Regions from separate parts of the Synechococcus sp. B60.1 genome, predicted to be linked through region 1. Evidence: riboswitches for the same ligand, from Rfam matches in the RefSeq annotation. Region 1 holds a riboswitch; each other region holds the start of a gene.
The links. A riboswitch is a leader RNA that binds a small molecule or an ion and turns the genes downstream of it on or off. The one in region 1 is predicted to bind cobalamin.
Positions count from the first base shown of each region.

Region 2: another riboswitch for cobalamin. It lies ahead of NW863_RS04885 (sirohydrochlorin chelatase); the one in region 1 lies ahead of NW863_RS07365 (TonB-dependent receptor plug domain-containing protein).
Region 3: another riboswitch for cobalamin. It lies ahead of metE (5-methyltetrahydropteroyltriglutamate--homocysteine S-methyltransferase); the one in region 1 lies ahead of NW863_RS07365 (TonB-dependent receptor plug domain-containing protein).

Region 1 is NZ_JANSJN010000052.1:855-6,675, forward strand. It holds gene NW863_RS07360 (DUF1636 domain-containing protein) at 1-285, opposite strand, end outside; gene NW863_RS07365 (TonB-dependent receptor plug domain-containing protein) at 375-2,321, opposite strand; cobalamin riboswitch at 2,361-2,502, opposite strand; gene NW863_RS07370 (DUF1565 domain-containing protein) at 2,594-4,414, opposite strand; gene NW863_RS07375 (pentapeptide repeat-containing protein) at 4,578-5,783, shown strand.
Region 2 is NZ_JANSJN010000028.1:11,358-17,178, forward strand. It holds gene obgE (GTPase ObgE) at 1-73, shown strand, start outside; gene NW863_RS04865 (hypothetical protein) at 15-389, shown strand; gene NW863_RS04870 (L-threonylcarbamoyladenylate synthase) at 411-1,106, shown strand; gene NW863_RS04875 (PAP/fibrillin family protein) at 1,180-1,809, shown strand; gene NW863_RS04880 (hypothetical protein) at 1,806-2,690, opposite strand; gene NW863_RS04885 (sirohydrochlorin chelatase) at 2,798-3,868, opposite strand; cobalamin riboswitch at 3,898-4,034, opposite strand; gene NW863_RS04890 (heavy metal translocating P-type ATPase) at 4,077-5,821, opposite strand, start outside.
Region 3 is NZ_JANSJN010000009.1:20,563-26,383, reverse strand. It holds gene NW863_RS01890 (FAD-dependent hydroxylase) at 1-1,118, opposite strand, end outside; gene NW863_RS01885 (methyltransferase domain-containing protein) at 1,125-2,114, opposite strand; gene metE (5-methyltetrahydropteroyltriglutamate--homocysteine S-methyltransferase) at 2,335-4,578, opposite strand; cobalamin riboswitch at 5,008-5,213, opposite strand; tRNA gene NW863_RS01875 (tRNA-Arg) at 5,252-5,325, opposite strand; gene NW863_RS01870 (dihydroorotase) at 5,615-5,821, shown strand, end outside.

The sequences.
Region 1 (5,821 bases):
ATCGAGATCGCCAAAGACATAGGTCATCTTTCGGGGGGCTGCCAGCGCAACCACACAAGCGTGGCTGCAGCCGCTCATACAGGCAACTGGCTTCAGTTGCAGTTGGGGATTGAGCCTTTGGGATTGCAAGGCAGCTAGGAGCATTTCTCCCTTGCTGATCCCTTCTTTTTGGCCGTTGACCCAGCGAGATCCACAGGTGGTGCAAACCCAGAGGCAATGTTTAGACTCAGCTTGAGCCAAAGTTGTCGATGGAGAAATAGAGGGAAAGTTGGTCGCGCTCACCATAGAGTTGTATCCAAACTCCACTGCAAAGCAGACAATTCCACTAGGGCAGCTTGTTCTAGATAGTTAGCCAAAAACAGCCCGAGAGGATGCTAAAATTGCCCCCGCAAGCTCACCCTCAGCGTGCGGCCAACGCCGGGATAGCCGGGGAAAACTTCATACTGCTCATCCAGCAGGTTGTCGATCCCCAACTCTAGGCTCAGGGCCTCAGTCAACGGGATCCCTCCCCGCAAAGCCACGGTGGTATAGCCTGGCAGGGATTCCGTATTGGAGTTGTTGGTAAAAAAGCTCCCAATGTGATGGATCAAGATCGAGCCGTACCCGCCCTGCTCATAGCGATAGGTTAGGCCTAGGTTGAAGCTATCGGCTCCCACAAAGGCTAGCTGTTTGCCAACTGTGGCCGGGTTAAGTGCAGCGCGGATGATGGGATCATTGAGGGTGTAGTTGGCAAAAAGCGTCCAGTTTTCCCCCAAACGCAAATCCAAAGCCGCTTCCAGGCCGGTGTATTCGACCAGCCCAATATTCTCATAGGTTCCCTGGCGCGGCCCCAGGCTGACAAAGGTGATGCCATCGCGGATGCGGTTGTGGGCAAACGTTAGCCGCAGCAGGCCAAAATCTCCCAGGCTCTGATCCAAGCCAACGTCAAAGCTCTCCCCTCGCTCTGGGCGGAGATTGGGGTTGCCATCCACTTCAAAAAAGCCTCGCAGCCGAAAGAACAATTCCGAGATCAAGGGGGTGCGAAAGCTGCTGGCGTAGTTGGCTCTCAAGGTGGTGCCTTCCGCCACTGTCCAGCGGATCCCCACAGCCGGCGAGGTGGCCGAGCTATTGGCCAAACTGCTGAAGTCCTGGCGCATGCCCAGATCAAGGTGGAAGTTGGGATCCGGGCTGTAATCCAGGCGGGCAAACAGGGCGCCCTGGTTAACCGTATCGTCGTAGTTGATATTGGCAGAACCGTTGGCAAAGGAAAAAGTTGTATTGCGAGCTGAGATGGAGCGATAATCTACCCCCAAAGCTCCCTCTAGGTTTTCGCCGGCTTGCCAAGCATACTGCAGCTGGGATCCCCAGCCATTGCGCAGGATGACGTCGCGGGATCCCTGGCTTTGCGGAGCACTGAAACGGTAGTTGAGATCGTCAAAAAAGACTCTTGCCTGCAGGGATCCTGTTGCCTGAGTCCACAGCCAACTGAGATCCAGCAGCAGATCGTTGGTGTTTTGCTCTGCATCGGGAGAGGGAAATTCCACACTGCCGGGCACACGAAAGGCTTTATTGAGGTAGAGGGCGTTGGCTGTTAGGACTTGGTCTTTGGCCAGTTGCCAGGTAAGCTTGGCCTGCAAGTTGTGGTACTCCACCGCCGAGTTTTCCCGCTTGCCTGACTTGCCCAGCCGCTCAATTGCAAAGGGAAAGTCGTTGTTACTTTTCAGACGGCGATAGCTGAGCACCCAGCCCAGATCCTGGGCTTGGCCCCGACTTTGGATCCCTTGCTCATTGAGGCCGTAGCTGCCGACCGCCGCTTCCAGCACCGTCTCCGTTTCTGGCTGTGGCTCCACCGTAACGATGTTGATCACGCCGCCAACAGCATCCGAGCCATACAGAGTAGAGCCGCCACCGGGAGAGACTTCAATTCGCTCGACAATATCTGTGGTGAGTTGAGAGAGGTCAAACCCGCCAAAGAAGCCCAGATCGTTGAGGGGGCGGCCGTCCAAGAGCACCAACACCTGCGCCGTTCGCGCCCCTCGCATGAATTGAGAGCTAAGAGCTCCCAACTGAGTTCCCGCTGTGCCATCGCTGAGGATCCCAGGCAGATAGCGCAGGGCTTCTTGCACCGTCCTTGCCCCTTGCTCGCGCATCTGCTGGCGGGTGATGACATAGACTGGGCGCGAAGAGTCCCGCAGCAAGCCAGGGCGGCGAAACGGTGTGGTGACGGGTTGATTGAAAATCTCGGCACTAAGACTGGTGTCCAAGACCGCTTGCGCCCAGGCTGGGATCCCCAAACTCCAGCTCCCCAGCCCAAGGCTGAGACATACAACAATTACTTTCATCCGGTTGCTCCTGCTTCCGTGCGACGCGGAAGAGCTAAGCTGTGAGCCAAAGCCGCAGGCGGGCATCCTGACTGAGGGCCTTAGCCCATCACAGTTGCGGCACAGCGCCGGATTTGCACCGGACTTTCCCCATTGCTTGCCCTGGCTGATCCCCAGAGCAACCTGACGGCACGGCTTCCTCCTCAGTCCTTTTGGAAAAAGCCGTGCTAGGCATCATACCTCCCCTGCTGGGGAGTTCCTATCCTGCCGGGGGGGATCCCTGGGCAGTGAGGTCAACGGAAGATCATCTCCGCCACCGCGTCAAAGCCGGCGTCCAACAGGCGATCCAAGACCGACTGGGCTTGGCTGCGGTTGTCGTAGAGGCCGGCCTGCAGCACTCTCCTGCCGTTGAACACGGTCTCCACCGCTTCGGGGACGAGCTGCCGCAGCCGCTGCAAGTCGTCGCTGCCCTTGGGGGTTACCAAGACGCGAAACTGGGTTGCCGCTCGCGTCAGCGGGACGGAGTCCTTGTCGGCAGCCTGAGCAGGAGAAGCTGGGGCCGAGCTTGAGGGTGCAGAGGAGGAGGTAGGAGGGTTTTCTCTGGCTTGGCGGCGGGCCGGCGGCGGCAGCAGGGTGGTGATGTCGGTAAGGGGAGCTGCAGAGGCCTGGCGGACAGGGGCGGCAGGAGCCGGCTCAACCGGCTGGGCAGGCGTGGTAGAGCCATCGGGGGTGAAGGGGACGGCAACAAACTCCTGGGGTTGAGCGCCCGACGGCTGGCTGGGGCTGCTGGGCAAAATACGCCCTCCCGAGCCCGCTGCAGGAGGGGGAAGGGGGGCCGTCGATTGCGGCACCGCCACCACCGGTAGGTTTGGGGAAGTTTCGGCTGGCTTGGCCGCCGCCGGCTGGGGATCCCGGCTGGGAGCCGGGGGAGCGCTGGGCAGCGTCAGGCCGCCTGCAGCAATGGGTGGTGGGGCGCTGCTGGGCAGGGCAGCAACCGTGGTTTGGCCCGCTAGATCCAGCTCCCCTTTGGTTTTGCCCGCCAGTTGGTTGCCGTTGGCGTTGAGGCGCAGGCCGCGGGTGGCGTTGTGGATGTCGTACTGGCCGTTGCCCTCAAAAATGTTGTTGCCAGGATCCGAGGCCGTGCCCAGATCGGGCTGGGCGTTGGTGATAGCTGTCAGGCCAGTCTCCAGGTTGCGGGCAATGAGATTGTTGCGCAAGATGGGCCGGGCGCTGCCGCCAACCACAATGCCGGTGCGGTTTTGCAGGATGCGGTTGTTGCGCACCATCGGCGCCGAGCGCTGGTCGATGGTGAGGCCAAAGCCGGTCTCTTGGAAGAGGTTGTTGACAATGGTAGGCTGGGAAGTACCCAAGACGGAGATGCCGTTGGCCCCATTTTTGTAGAAGCGGTTGCCCTCTATCCAGGGGTTGGAGGCGCCAGCAATGAAAATGCCGTCGTGGATGCTGCCCACAAAGCTGTTGTTGAGAATGCGGGGGGAAGCCGATTCTATCCAGAGGGCATAGCCGCGCCGCCCCTGGTTGCGCAGGGTAACCCCGCGCACCTCTGAGCCGGTCTCGGCCAGCAGAGCAACATTTTGCCGGGCCAAGGTCGGGCTCATGTAGGTGCCGCCGCCATCGATCAGGTAGCCCTCCCCTAGGGTGGACTCGTCCCCGCGCAAGATGAGGCCAGCCTTGAGGCGGATGGGGAAGACTTCGCCGCTTTCTGCGCTGTAGATCCCCGGCAGCAGCTGGATGATGCTGCCCGCTGGCGCTTGTCCGATGGCATGGGTGATGGTCTTGAAGGGGTTGTTGCGGGATCCATCCCCTTGGGTATCGCTGCCGTTGGCGGCATCAACAAAAATGGCCGGGCGGTCGTCCGGCAGCGGTGGCGCCTGGGGCAGGGCCTGCTTCTCCAAAAGGCCAGTGTCCAGGGAAGTTTGCGCCCAACTGGGATCCCTTCCTGCCGCCAGCAGTAAGCTGGTGCTCAACAGCAGAGAGGCAGCCAGTCGTGCCAGGGTTGGGGAGCCATGGCGCTGCAACCACAAGTCAGGCAGGACTGCTGTAAATTGGTGTTCGCCGGATTTCTGCAGACGGATAAACGATAAGCAAGCAATCATAGGAGTCATCCTCACACCAGGCTGGGCCAGAGAAGGAAGGAGGGTCGAGGCTATCCTACCAAACCCGAGAGGCGGGATCCTGCCCTCTTCCCCAACTCCAAATACGGACTGACGCAGGCTTTTTTTTGTAGATCCAACGCTACCCCTAGAGTATACCCTTGCCATGACCGAAGAAGCCCTTGCCCGCGAAGGCTCCTCCCAAGAGTTGCCGCTGGCTTCCCTCTCGTCTGGGCGCCCCCTGCTTAACCTGCTGCTGTTGGGGATCCCGGCGGGGCTGCTGGCGCTGGCGGGGTTGACGGGGCAGCCAGTTTTGGGCTGGGGGGCGGTGCTGGCTTGGCTGGGCTTGGCCGGCTGGTGGGGGCAGCCGCTCTGGGTGCAGATTGGGCGCGATCTCTGGCAGTGGCTAACCACGTGGCCCAGCCTGGGATGGGCGGCGGCGGCCCTTGGCTTGGCCGTGGCAGGGGCAGTGGTCTGGAGTGGGGTTCTCTCAACCCTGCGATCCCTGAGCTGGGAGGCGATTGGGGCTTTGGGCGAGGTGTTCGGCGCTACCGGGCAGATCTTCATCGCTCTCCTGGCCGCCTATATTGCCTGGCGGCAATACGTTATCTCCCGCGACCTCACCATCCAGCAGAACACCATTACCCAGCAGCAGACCATCGACGCCTACTTCGAGGGTATCTCCAACCTGGTTCTCTCCCCTGACGGGCAGTTGGACGACTGGCCCCTGGAGCGGGCCATTGCGGCCGGGCGCACGGCGGCCATCTTGAACGGCGTGGATCGCTTCGGGAAAGCCAAGATTCTGCGCTTCCTCTCCACCGCCAACTTGCTCAGCCCCCTGCGCCGCGACGAACACCTGGGCCGGCCCATTTTGGACGGCAAAGGCGGCTACCAGCGGGATCGCCTCAACGGGATCCGCGTGGTTAACCTGGGCACCATGCTGGAAGGGGCCGACCTGCATGGCACCCTGTTGCGGGGGGTGGATTTCAGTGAAGCCAGCCTGGAAGGAGCTGACCTGCGGGGTTGCGATCTTAGCCACACCAACCTCTGCGGGGCCAACCTACGCAATGCCGACCTGCGCGGGGCCGATCTCTACCGCGCCCTCTTGTTTGTGGGATCCCTGCAGACCGCTTCCCCGGCCCAGCCAGGACAAAAGCCCGATTTCAAAACGGGAGCCTATGCCGGCGCCATCGTGGCGGGAGCAGACTTCCGCGGCGCCCGTCGCCTTTCTCCTGAGCAGCGCGCTTACCTAGCCGCCTGGGGGGCCAAACTGGATCCCGACCCTTCGCCCCCCAATTCCCGCTTGGATCCCGGCGGCAGCAGCGAGCCCTTACCCCCTCCCGCCGAACCGCCAGCCTCCCTACGGCCCTGATCCAGAGCCAATGGCCGGCAACCCTGGGTTCAACGCCA
Region 2 (5,821 bases), on a different contig from region 1:
AGAGATGAGCGGCTATGTATATCTCGGCGGAGGATCTGCCCCCCGACTTGCGCCAGATCAAGTTGGCCATTGAGCAGGCGGCCCAGGCGAGGGCAGGAGCTTGCTTGGAGCTGTTGATGCTCCTGCGGTTGTTGGAGGATCTGCACCGCACGATTTTGGAGGGGGCCTTCCGAGAGTCTTTGCCCAACACCCGCCAAGAGCTCTATCGGGTGCTTCAGGATTTGGAGGAAGCAGGTGACTGGCCCTATTTGCCTCGTCTGCATATTCAAGCGCTGATGCAACAGCTAAAAGATTGGCCGGAAGCGCAGGGATCCCTGCCGGTGCCGCCTACCCCTCGTTCTGGGGGAGTGGCGGAAGTGGTGGAAAGCCCCAGCCGCTCTGAGTCTTGAGGTTTTGCTTTTTTCTCCCGAATGGCCGAGTATTTTAAGCTCCATCCGCAGCATCCCCAGGCCCGCTCCATCCAACGGATTGCAGCCGCTCTGCGGAAAGGGGCGGTCATGCTCTACCCCACTGATACGGTCTATGCCATTGGCTGCGATGTCACCCACAAGCAGGCGGTGGAGCGGGTAAGGCGTCTCAAGCGGCTTTCCAACGACAAGCCCCTCACCTTTTTGTGCCCTTCGCTTTCCCAAATTGCCCAGTATGCCCAGGTGAGCGATCCCGCCTATCGACTGATGCGGCGGCTGATCCCAGGCCCGTTTACGTTTCTGCTGCCGGCCACCAAGCTGGTGCCCAAGCTAGTCATGGATCCCAAGCGGAAAACCACTGGCATCCGCGTGCCCGATTCGGCCATCTGTCAGGCGCTGTTGGCCGAGTTAGGCAACCCCATCGTCTCCACCTCGGCCAAGCTGGGCGGGGATCCCGTCGGCTCTTTGGAGGTGGGTTTTGACTCTGTTGGGGATTGGGAAGAGGGGGGAATCTTTACCGCCGAGGAAATGCGACAGTTGGAGAAACAGGTGGATCTGGTGCTGGATGACGAGGCTCCCTATCGGGCCCAGGTCTCGACGGTCATCGATCTCACGGGGCCGGAGCCCCTGTTGGTGCGGGCAGGCCTGGGGTACGAGCAGGTGGCAGAGCTCAGGCGGGTGGAAGAGCTGACTGGCTGAGGGCCGGGAGCCCCCTTGCCCTACTTGGCTGCCACCAACTCCTAAAATAGGGTCGTGCTGCTGCGGTAAGCCCATGCCTGAAGCTTTGGCTGAGCAAAAATCGGCCCTGTTGCGCCTGCTGGAGACGACCGACCGGGGCCGACGTGTCTTGCCCGGCCAAAAAAGCCAGATCTTGTCTCACATTGCCGCCCTGGAAGCCCTCAACCCCACCCCTTGCCCAACGGCTGCCGCAGAACGGCTGGAGGGAAATTGGCTGAACCTGTTTACCACCAGCACAGACTTGTTGCGGTTGGCCAATTTGCCCCTTTTGACCACCGGTGAGATCTATCAGTGCATTCGGGCCCAAGCGGGCCAAGTCTTTAACGTGGCGGAGATCCAGGGATCCGGCTGGCTGCAGGCTTGGCTGCCGCGGGGAGTTTTGGCGGTGGCAGCCCGCTTCTACCCGGAGTCGGAACGCCGGGTCAAGGTGATTTTCGAGCGGCTGCTGCTCGGATCCCAGGCGTTGATGAGCTACGAGATCGAGAGTTTTCTCTATCTGCTCGAACGGGATCCCGAACGGATCCCGGCGGTGAAGATCGACGTTCGCCGCCGCGAGCCAACAGGCTGGCTGGAGATTACCTATTTGGATGAGGATCTGCGGATTGGCCGTGGCAGCGAAGGGAGTGTTTTTGTCTTGCGGCGGGTGGGCCGAGGCTGCGGCTAGCCAGAGGTGCCAGAGGGTTCGGCGGCGGCGATTTCAGAAAGAGGGGTCTTGGAGGTTAGACCAGAGCCTATCTCCCAGAGGGTCTGCAGGGCGCGGTAGGCCTCTTGCAAAGTCCGCAACTCCTGTTGGGATTGCTCCAGTTGCCGGGCCCATTGCTCCTGTTGGAAGCGCAGCTTTTGGTTTTCGGATTTTGTGCGATGCAGGAGGCGCTTAAGTTTTTGCTGCTGCTGCTGGAGTTGGGCCCGCTCGGCTTCCGACTGCTGCAGTTGGATCCCTTGGCGTTCCAGTTCTATCCTCAGGGCGGTGACTTGGGATTGAAGCTGGCGCAGCTTGTGGCGCAGCGCTTGCTCTCGCTCGGGCTTGAGTTGGGGGGAAGGGGATGAGGTTTGGAGGTTTTGCAGGTGCTGTTGCAACTGTTGCACCTGCTCCTGGAGAACCCGACACTGCTGCTGCTCGCTGCGCAGTTGTGCCTGGACACGCTCGCAGATCTGGATTTCGGCTTTCACCTGCTGCTTAATTCGGTCGAGAATCTTTTGGTGGCGGAGCTGGGTTTGGCGGATCTCCTGCGCTAATTGCCAAAGGCGCGGATCCCCCGCGGGCCTGCCACCGTGGTCGGCGGGATCGAAGGGAGACACGGCCTCCAACAGGGATTTTCGGAAATCGGCCCAGGAAGGGGATTGCAAGGCCATCTGGGTTACCCACCAAACTCCGTAGGCGGATCCGAGCCCGACCAACAAGCCAGGGATCCCGGCCAAGGACAGGGAAACCTTGGGCAGCGTGGGCAAAATCTGATCCAACAGCCCCGCCACCACCGCGCAAACCAGGAGCCCACTCCCTGCAGCGGCGACGCCTGAGATCCAAGAGGAGCGGGAGGACATCATCGTTTTTGTTTATCAGAACCACCAGAGCGGGAGAACCAGGGCAAAGGTCAGGTTCAAAAATCACCTGTCTGCATCTCAGTTTATCCCGCCGGCAACCTCTGTCTCTCTTAAGGCACTTGCCAAGCCCGTTGGTGGTAATTCTCTAACTGAGCCCAGGGATCCGCAGCCGCTGCGGGGGCATGGCCGTGGTTGTGGTGATGGTGATGGGATCCCTGCCCATGGGAATGATGGTCATGATGATGGTGGTGGTGATGGGATCCCTGCGCGTGAGGGTGATCCTGATGGTCATTGTGATGAGTATGCCCCACTCCCAGCTCTGCGCTCACCGCCAGGCGAAACTTGCAGAGGTGGCAGTTCATTGGGGTTTGGCCCTGGAGGGCTTCTTGCTCCAGTTGCTGCAGGCTGTGCAGCACCGTATCCACAAGACCCAACTCCGGCAGCATCAGCCACTCGATCTGGGGGTATTGGCGTCGCCGCTCTTGCACCGCCGCCTCGATTTTTTTCACCAGCACCCCTGTGAAGAGAAAATAGGGCAGCACGATCACCCGGCGCGGCTGCCAGGACAAGGCCCGCTCCAAACCCACCGGCAGGCGGGGGTGGGTGATGCCGATAAAGCAGGTCTCTACGGCGGCCAACCCCGACCCTTCCCAGAGCAGCCGGGCCAGCTTACAGGCTTCGGCGTTGGCTTCGGGATCGCTGGAGCCGCGACCGACAAACAGCAACACCGTTTCCGCCCCTGGGATCTGCCGCGGTTGGGCAGCCAGCAAAGCGGCCAAGCGGTCTCGCAGCAGTTGCAAGATCTCGATGCGGATCCCCAGCGGCCCCCCGTAGTGGATGCGCAACTGCGGGTGGAGGGCCTGCAGGCGATCCAACTCCACGGTCACGTCGAACTTGTTGTGGCGCGCTCCAAACAACAACAGCGGCAGGGCCACGATCTCCTGCCACCCTTGAGCCAAGCATTGTTCCACCCCCTGGGCGATGCTCGGCTGCGCCAGCTCCAAAAAACAAGGGATCACCGGCCGCTGGGGGGTGAGGGATTGGTACGCTTGGGCCAACTCCAGAAAGGCTTGCTGCCCCTCCGGGTCGCGGGATCCATGGCCGATGAGCAAGAGGGGCAATGGAGGAGAAGGAAACTGCCCAACCGCAAGGGGAGGGGAAACAGGGAGGGTATTCAACACAAAAAACTCCGTTCCTTGTGAATCGCAAGGGGTACAGGACAAGGGCAGGTGGGTGTTCTGGCTGAGGGAGGGATCCCATCACAGTTGCGTCACAGTGGCGGATTTGCACCGCGCTTTCCCCAATCTGCCCGAGCCTCTTAGGTTAGCTTGCCGCTTGTCCTTCACCAAGCCCCCCTGGGGGGATAACCCCGGCCCCCTGCCTTGATCCCTAGCTCCCCTCTCCCTGAGGGAGAGGGGCTGGGGGTGAGGGCCGAAAATGCCGCAGCCGCAGGGCATTAGTCACTACAGAAACAGAGCTCAAGGCCATGGCCGCCCCCGCCAGCATGGGGTTGAGCAACCAGCCGGTGAAGGGGTAGAGCGCCCCGGCGGCAATCGGGATCCCGAGGGTGTTGTAGATAAAGGCGAAGAAGAGATTTTGGCGGATGTTGGCAAGGGTGGCGCGGCTGAGTTGAATGGCGGTGACCACGCCCCGCAAATCGCCGGCTATTAGGGTAATGTCGCTGGCGGCTATGGCCACATCGGTGCCCGTCCCGATGGCGATCCCCACATCGGCTTCTGCCAGGGCCGGCGCATCGTTGATGCCATCTCCAACCATCGCTACCGGGTGTCGGGGCCGTCTGAGCTGGCGAATGTAGGCTGCCTTTTGCTCGGGACGGACTTGGGCGATCACCCGGCGAATGCCTGCCTGCCGAGCAATGGCCTGGGCGGTGGTGGGGTTATCCCCGGTCAGCAGAATCACCTCCAGGCCCATCTCCTGCAGCTGGCGCACCGCGGCGGGGGAGGTGGGTTTGATCGGGTCGGCAATGGCCAACAGCCCCACCAGACGATGGGATTGCGCCACGCCGATCACCGTTTTGCCCTGGCTTTCCCAGGTCTGAACCCGCTCCGACCAAGAGGGATCCCACGGGATCCCCATCGCCTGCAGCCAGCTCAGCCGACCGATGCGCACCTGCTGCCCCTCCACCCAGGCTTCTGCCCCCTCGCCCACTTTTGCCTGAAAGTGCTGGGCCGACGGGATTGAGATGCCTTCGGCTTTGGCTTTTTGCACCACCGCCTGGGCCAGCGGATGTTCCGAGTATTGTTCCACTGCTGCTGCCAGGCGCAACAGGGCTAGGGGAGAAGAGCCTGGCGTCCAGATATCGGTGACGCTGGGACGGCCCTCGGTGAGGGTGCCGGTTTTGTCCAAGACCACCGTGCGCAAGCGGTGGGCCAATTCCAGGCTATCGGCGCTTTTTACCAGGATCCCCAATTCCGCCCCCCGCCCCGTCGCCACCATGATCGAGGTGGGGGTGGCCAACCCCAGCGCACAAGGGCAGGCGATGATCAGCACCCCAATGGTGTTCACTAAGGCCAGCGTTGGATTGCCCGCCAGCCCCCACCAGAGGACAAAAGTTAGAATGGCTACCCCGATCACCGCCGGCACAAACCAGGAGGTCACCCGATCCGCCACTTGCTGAATGGGGGCCTTGGATCCCTGGGCCTCCTGCACCAGGCGCACGATCTGGGCCAGAAGCGTATCTTTGCCCACCCGCCGCGCTTCCATCACAAAGCTGCCCGTCTGGTTGAGGGTGGCCCCGATCACCTCATCTCCTGCCGACTTACTCACCGGCAGGCTCTCGCCAGTCACCATCGACTCGTCCAGGCTGGAGGATCCCTCTAGAATGACCCCATCCACCGGCACCTTCTCACCAGGGCGCACCCGGATCCGATCCCCCACCTGCACCGCCGCAATCGGGATATCCTGCTCCACCCCATCGCGGATGACCCTTGCCGTTTTCGGCTGCAACCCCATCAGCTTGCGAATGGCTTCGGAGGTTTGCCCTTTGGCCCGCTGCTCCATCCACTTGCCCACCAGCACCAGGGTGACGACCACCGCCGCCACTTCGTAATACACATCCGGGTGCAGGCCCTGGCGATGAAAGAAGTCGGGGAAAGTCGTCGCCAAAAGGGAGT
Region 3 (5,821 bases), on a different contig from region 1:
ACTAGGGGCCAGTAGGAGTTGGAGAAAGTGCGGGTAAGTAAATCTGTGAAGAGTAGCACCAGCCAGTTTTCCCAGCGGCGCCGGCGGCCGTAGCGGCACAGGACTTTGACATCTCCCAGATCCTCGTGCCGTCTGTAAGCCTCCAGCAGTACCTGAGCCAAGGCAGCGGCATCGCGGATACCGAGGTTTAGCCCTTGGCCCGCCACGGGATGGCAGTGGTGAGCTGCATCCCCCACCAAGGCCAGGCGGTGCTGATAGTAGCGGCGGCTCTGGCGCAGACGGGCCGGGAAGACTTGGGGCGGGTTCAGCAAGGTAAGGCAGCCGCCCTGGACGCCGTAGTAGCGCTGCATCTCGGCCAAGAAGTCAGCCTGGGGGAGCGCCAGGGTAGCCTTGGCCTGCTCATGGGGCAGGATCCAGACCACTTGGCAGCGATTGCCGGGCAGGGGCAGGATGGCGAAGGGGCCAGCAGGCCAGAAGCGTTCGTAGGCAATGTTTTGGTGATCTTGGGCAGGGGCCACCAGGGCGGTGATACACGACTGCCAGTAGTCCCAGCCGTCGCTAGGGATCCCTGCCCCCTGGCGCACCTGGGAGCGCAGGCCGTCAGCAGCCACCACCAGGGAGGCGGCCAGCCGGCGTCGGCCTTGGGTCGTTTCCAGCTCCACCTCAGCCGCGGCCTTTCCATAAGTGACCCTCTCCACCCTGGCTTCGTAGTAGCAGGTGATCTGGGGATCCGCAGCCACCCGCTCCTGGAGCATCTGCTGCAGCCAGCCATGTTCACCACAGTAGAAAACTGCCGTTTCCCCCACATCCTCCGGCCTAAACGTCACCCGCTGGGGAGCGTTGGCGTCGGTCAGAATCACCTGGGCAAAGGGTGTGATGTGGGGAGCCAGCGCCTCCCACACCCCGATGGCCCGAAAGATGCGGATCGAGAGCGGCGAAAGGGCATAGGCCAAGGGGCGCTGCCTGACTGCCTCAGCCGACTGGGCCTCAATGAGGGCCAAGCGCAGGCCGGATCCCTGCAGGGCACAAGCTAGGGTTAAGCCCGCAATGCCGCCGCCAACGATGATCACGTCGTAGAGGGCGTCCAGAGTCTCCGGAGGGGGAGCAAGGAGCGTCATTGTCTTTTATTGGGTGCTGTAGCCAACTACTTCTGGGGAGGCGGAGTTTGCCGGCGTGGCGGCCCGCACCGCCCGGAACATGCCAAAGCGGCAGAGGCCAGTGCCGAAGGCCAGGCGCATGAGCAAGAAGGTGGGCACCTCCCGCAGCGACTTAATCAAGCCTACCAAGCCAAACTTCAGCAAGCCCTCGGGACGGACAATGCCCTGCCAGATGGAATCCAGCCAAGAAGGAAGGGTCTCTTGCGTCCAGTCGGCGGTTTCCACCTGCCCTTCCACCAGCCCGGTGGCTTGCAACTGTTCAGCAAACCCCTCGATGCTGGAAAAAGCGGGGTGCGACCACTGATCCAACAACTGCCGCATCACCAGCCGCTCCCAGAAGTTGAGGGGCTTTTGACGGTCGTCCCGCTGGTTCCAGTCCGCCACTACCAAGATGCCTCCCGGCTTGAGCACCCGCAGCATCTCGCTGGCGTAGCGGGCCTTGTCCGGCATGTGGGGCCCCGCTTCGATGGACCAGACCACATCAAAGCTGGCGTCGGGAAAGGGCAGATTGAGGGCATCCGCTACCTGAAACCGGACAGGGAGATCGGGGGGGGTGAGCTCTTGGGCCCGCTGCACCTGCTGCGGGCTGATGGTGATGCCGGTTACGACAAAGCCGTAGTCGCGGGCCAAGAGGCGACAACTACCGCCGATGCCGCAACCTACATCCAGCACCGTCGTCCCCGGCGGCAGCCGATCCAGCCCGCCCCAGCGCACCATCTCGTGGACAAAGTCGTACTTGGCTTGGATGAAGTTCTTCCGCCGCGGCGGGGATCCGTAGTGGCCGAGGTGAATGTGCTCGCCCCAGTAGAACTCCAGGATCCCATCGCGGGTCCACTCGTCGTAGGCGCGGGCTACCGATTCAGGAGATCGGTACTTGCGGGCGGTTAGCAGGTAGGCTGCCAGGCCCACGACCAGCAGCAGGACTAGGCCCCAAAAAACCCAAAGTGTCGGATTCATCAGAATGATGTCAATATGGCTGGAGACGACGACGATTATCGTTCCTTCGGTGGCAAGGGGGCAAGCAAGGGATCCCTCCCTGGGTCTGTCGATCCAGCGGAGTGACGAGACAATTCCATCTTGCCCTATTGGCCAGCCGCCAGGCGGGCTGGGGCTGTCGTAGCCCCAAATGGTCGGTTGCCGGCGGAGGGAGCGTTGGCCTGAGGGATCTCGCCGGGGGCTAGGTGGCCTGGAGCTCCTCCCTTAGGCGCTGAGTGGCTGCCACCATGTTCCTCAGGGCAGGGATCACCTCCTCCCAGCGGCGGGTTTTTAGGCCGCAGTCGGGGTTGACCCAGGTTTGTTCTAGCGGCAAGTGGGCCACTCCCAGGCGCAGTTGCTGGAGAATCTGCTCGGTGTCGGGCACCGCCGGGCTGTGGACGTCGTAAACGCCGTTGCCCACCTGGTGGCGATAGCCCGCTTGGGCGATCTGCAGCAAGGTTTTGTTGCTGCTGCGGCTGTTTTCGATCGAGAGAACGTCGGCGTCCAGCCGCTCGATGTGCTCGATGATGTCCCCGAACTCCGAGTAGCACATGTGAGTGTGGATCTGGGTTTCGGGCTTGGCCCCAGCGGTAGCCAGTCGGAAGGCCTCCACCGCCCAGCTTAAGTACTCCGGCCAGCGCTCTTTTTTCAAGGGTAGACCCTCCCGCAGCGCTGGCTCGTCCACCTGTACCATTACGGCTCCGGCAGCTTCTAAGTCGGCCACCTCTGCCCGCAGGGCCAAGGCAATTTGCAAGGCTTGCTCGCGGCGGGAAAGGTCAACGCGGGGGAAGGACCAGTTGAGCATGGTTACCGGCCCGGTGAGCATCCCCTTAACCGGCTTTTGGGTTAGAGATTGGGCCACCTTAAACTCCCGCACCGTCATGGAGCAAGGGCGAGACACATCGCCATAGAGAATGGGGGGACGCACGCAGCGGCTGCCATAGCTCTGCACCCAGCCGTGCTCGGTAAAGGCAAAGCCCTGCAGTTGCTGGGCAAAGTATTCCACCATGTCGGTGCGCTCGAACTCGCCATGCACCAGCACATCCAGGCCAATTTCTTCTTGAATGCGGATGCACCTAGCAATTTCGGCGTCGATAGCGGCCTCGTATTCGGCCTGGGAGATCTCGCCCTTTTTGTACTTGACCCGCCACTGCCGGACTTCGGGGGTTTGGGGAAAAGAACCGATGGTGGTAGTGGGCAGCGGTGGCAGCTTGACCTGCCGGCCTATACGCTGCTCGTAGGGAAGGGAGCGCTGGAAGTCCTGCGCCGTCAGGTTGGCCAAGGCCTGGCGCACCGCAAGGTTGGGGGGATTGAAGTCCTGGAAGGCCTGCCACTGCTGTTCCAGCTTGTTCTGCTGGGCAGCGGTGTCTTCGCCGTTGAGGGTGCGAGCGAGCAGAACCACTTCGGCCAGCTTCTGCTCGGCAAAGCTGAGAACATTCCGCAAAGGCTCTGGCAGGTGGGTTTCCAGAGCAGCGTCGTGGGGCACAAACTGGAGCGAGCAAGAAGGCTGCACCCGCAGGTTGGGGGCTAGGGCTTGCAGCTCTTGCAGAGTGGCCAGAACGGCCTTGGGCTGGATCTGCCAGACGTTGCGCCCGTCCACTACCCCCGCCCCTAGGATCTTATCGGCGGGGAAGCCGTGGGCTCTGACCAGTTCCAGGTTGTGGCCGCGGGTGAAGTCGAGGCTGAGGCCGGCTAGCGGCAGCTCCACCACCCAGGGGTAAGTCTCCCCCAAGTCGTCAAAGTAGGTAACCAAGTGGACAGGGATCCCCAACCGAGCCAGCCGGCGGTAGGTCTGCTCCACCGCTTCCCGGAGACTGTCGCCTTCGCTCGTCACCAAGATGGGCTCATGGACTTGCACTTCCCGGATTCCCAGTCGCTGCAGCTCCTGCAGCAGCTCCTCGTAGAGAGGAAGCAGCTTCTCCAGATCTCCCCGCAACTTGCCAGAGCGCTGGCTTAGAGCAAGAAGGGTAACCGGACTGAGGAGGACGGGGCTGGTGCGGTTTCCTAGGATCCCTTGCGCCCGCCGCACTGTGGCCAGGAAGTCATCGAAATGGGCCTGAGGGATCGCGTCGGCCTCAATTTCCGGCACCAGGTAGTGGTAGTTGGTGTCGAACCACTTGGTCATTTCCAAGGCGGGCAGGCCCTCCCGTCCCCGCGCCATGGCAAAGTAGCGCTCCAGGCCTGATAAGCTCTGAAACCGGGAGGGAATCAGCCCCAGCCAGGTGGCCCAGTCCAAAACATGGTCGTAGAGGGTTTGATCTCCTACTGCAATGTGGTCGATGCCAGCCTGAAGCTGTACCCCCCAGACCTGTGCCTCCAGCTCCTGGAGCGTTGCTGACAAGGCCTCCGCCTCCAGGGTGCCGCTCCAAAAGGCTTCCAGCGCTTTCTTCAGCTCGCGGCGCTTGCCCATGCGGGCATAGCCGAGGGTTTGGGTTTCGATGGCCATAAGGTACTGTCTCCTGAACTGAATTCGGTAAATGGAGGTTGCCGCCAGTTGGCTTTGTACAGCCGGTTGTCATCCAACCTAGGCAGCAAGAAATGGCCGCCGACATGCCTATCGGTGGGATCCCGGCAGAAGGTTTTCTCTAGGCCAGGAAACCTGCTGGAGCTGTCAAGGCGTTCCTCAACCTATCGGCTGGCCCACTCGGCACAGGAGGGTGCTTAGAGGACTCTTTTGCGCAACCAAAGCAAGAAAACGTCCTCCAAGAGTTAGCCGCCCCTGAGCCAACTGCTTAGCTCTCTTGTCCGCGCTTTTGACTTAGTGCCTACGCTCCAAGAGCGTCGAAAATCCGTAAGCAGGCTGATGAAAAAACTTCGGGACGGGAACGGGCCAACGTCAAAATGGGAAGCATATCTGTACCTCGCAGATATGGTGAACTGGGGAAAAACCGCCGGCGGGCATTCTGACTTGCTCAGTTTTGGAGGGGCTGGCTTGCGTCGTCAAGGGCTTTTGCAACAACAACTAGGGATCCCCGATCCAAAACCGGCTCACAGCTGCGGGACAGCGGCAGATTCTCACTGCACTTTCCCCGTTGCCTCTGACGGCTGATCCCCGTCAGAACCGGCAGTAGACTACATCCTACCACCAGCTTGGAGGAGCTAGTAGCTACTCACTTAGACGGGACTGGGCGGATTTGAACCGCCGACCTAGCGCTTAGGAGGCGCTTGCTCTATCCATCTGAGCTACAGCCCCAGGCAAAGAGAGAATGGAGCAAGGGAAACTGGGCAACACCTACCGATCTTAGACCCCCCAACTTAGATTACCAGAAAGAGCCGTCTAGACCTTTGCCTGGAAGCCAGCCGCAGCCGTGGAGGGGATGTTAAGTCAAAGCCCTTTTGCGCTGTCGCGACAGCGCGGAGTCGGAAGTGAGGTGCCGGATTGGCGGCCAGTCTTCCAAGGTATTTTGATACTTCCAAGGTATTTTGACAAAGTATTCTGAATAATATTCTGGCTGGGAAATTAGCGTTGTCTCGGGGGCGCTTTGTCTGACAGTCTGCTGATCCGCAATGCGGAGCTATTGGTGCCGGAAGGGGATCCCTGGCTGGGAGATGTGCTGGTGCGGGAGGGGCGCATTGCCCAAATCGGCCAGAGTCTCTCGGCAAAAAGGGTGGCTAGGGTTATCGACGCGGAGGGCCATACCCTCATGCCGGGGGTGATCGACCCCCAGGTTCACTTTCGCGAGCCGGGC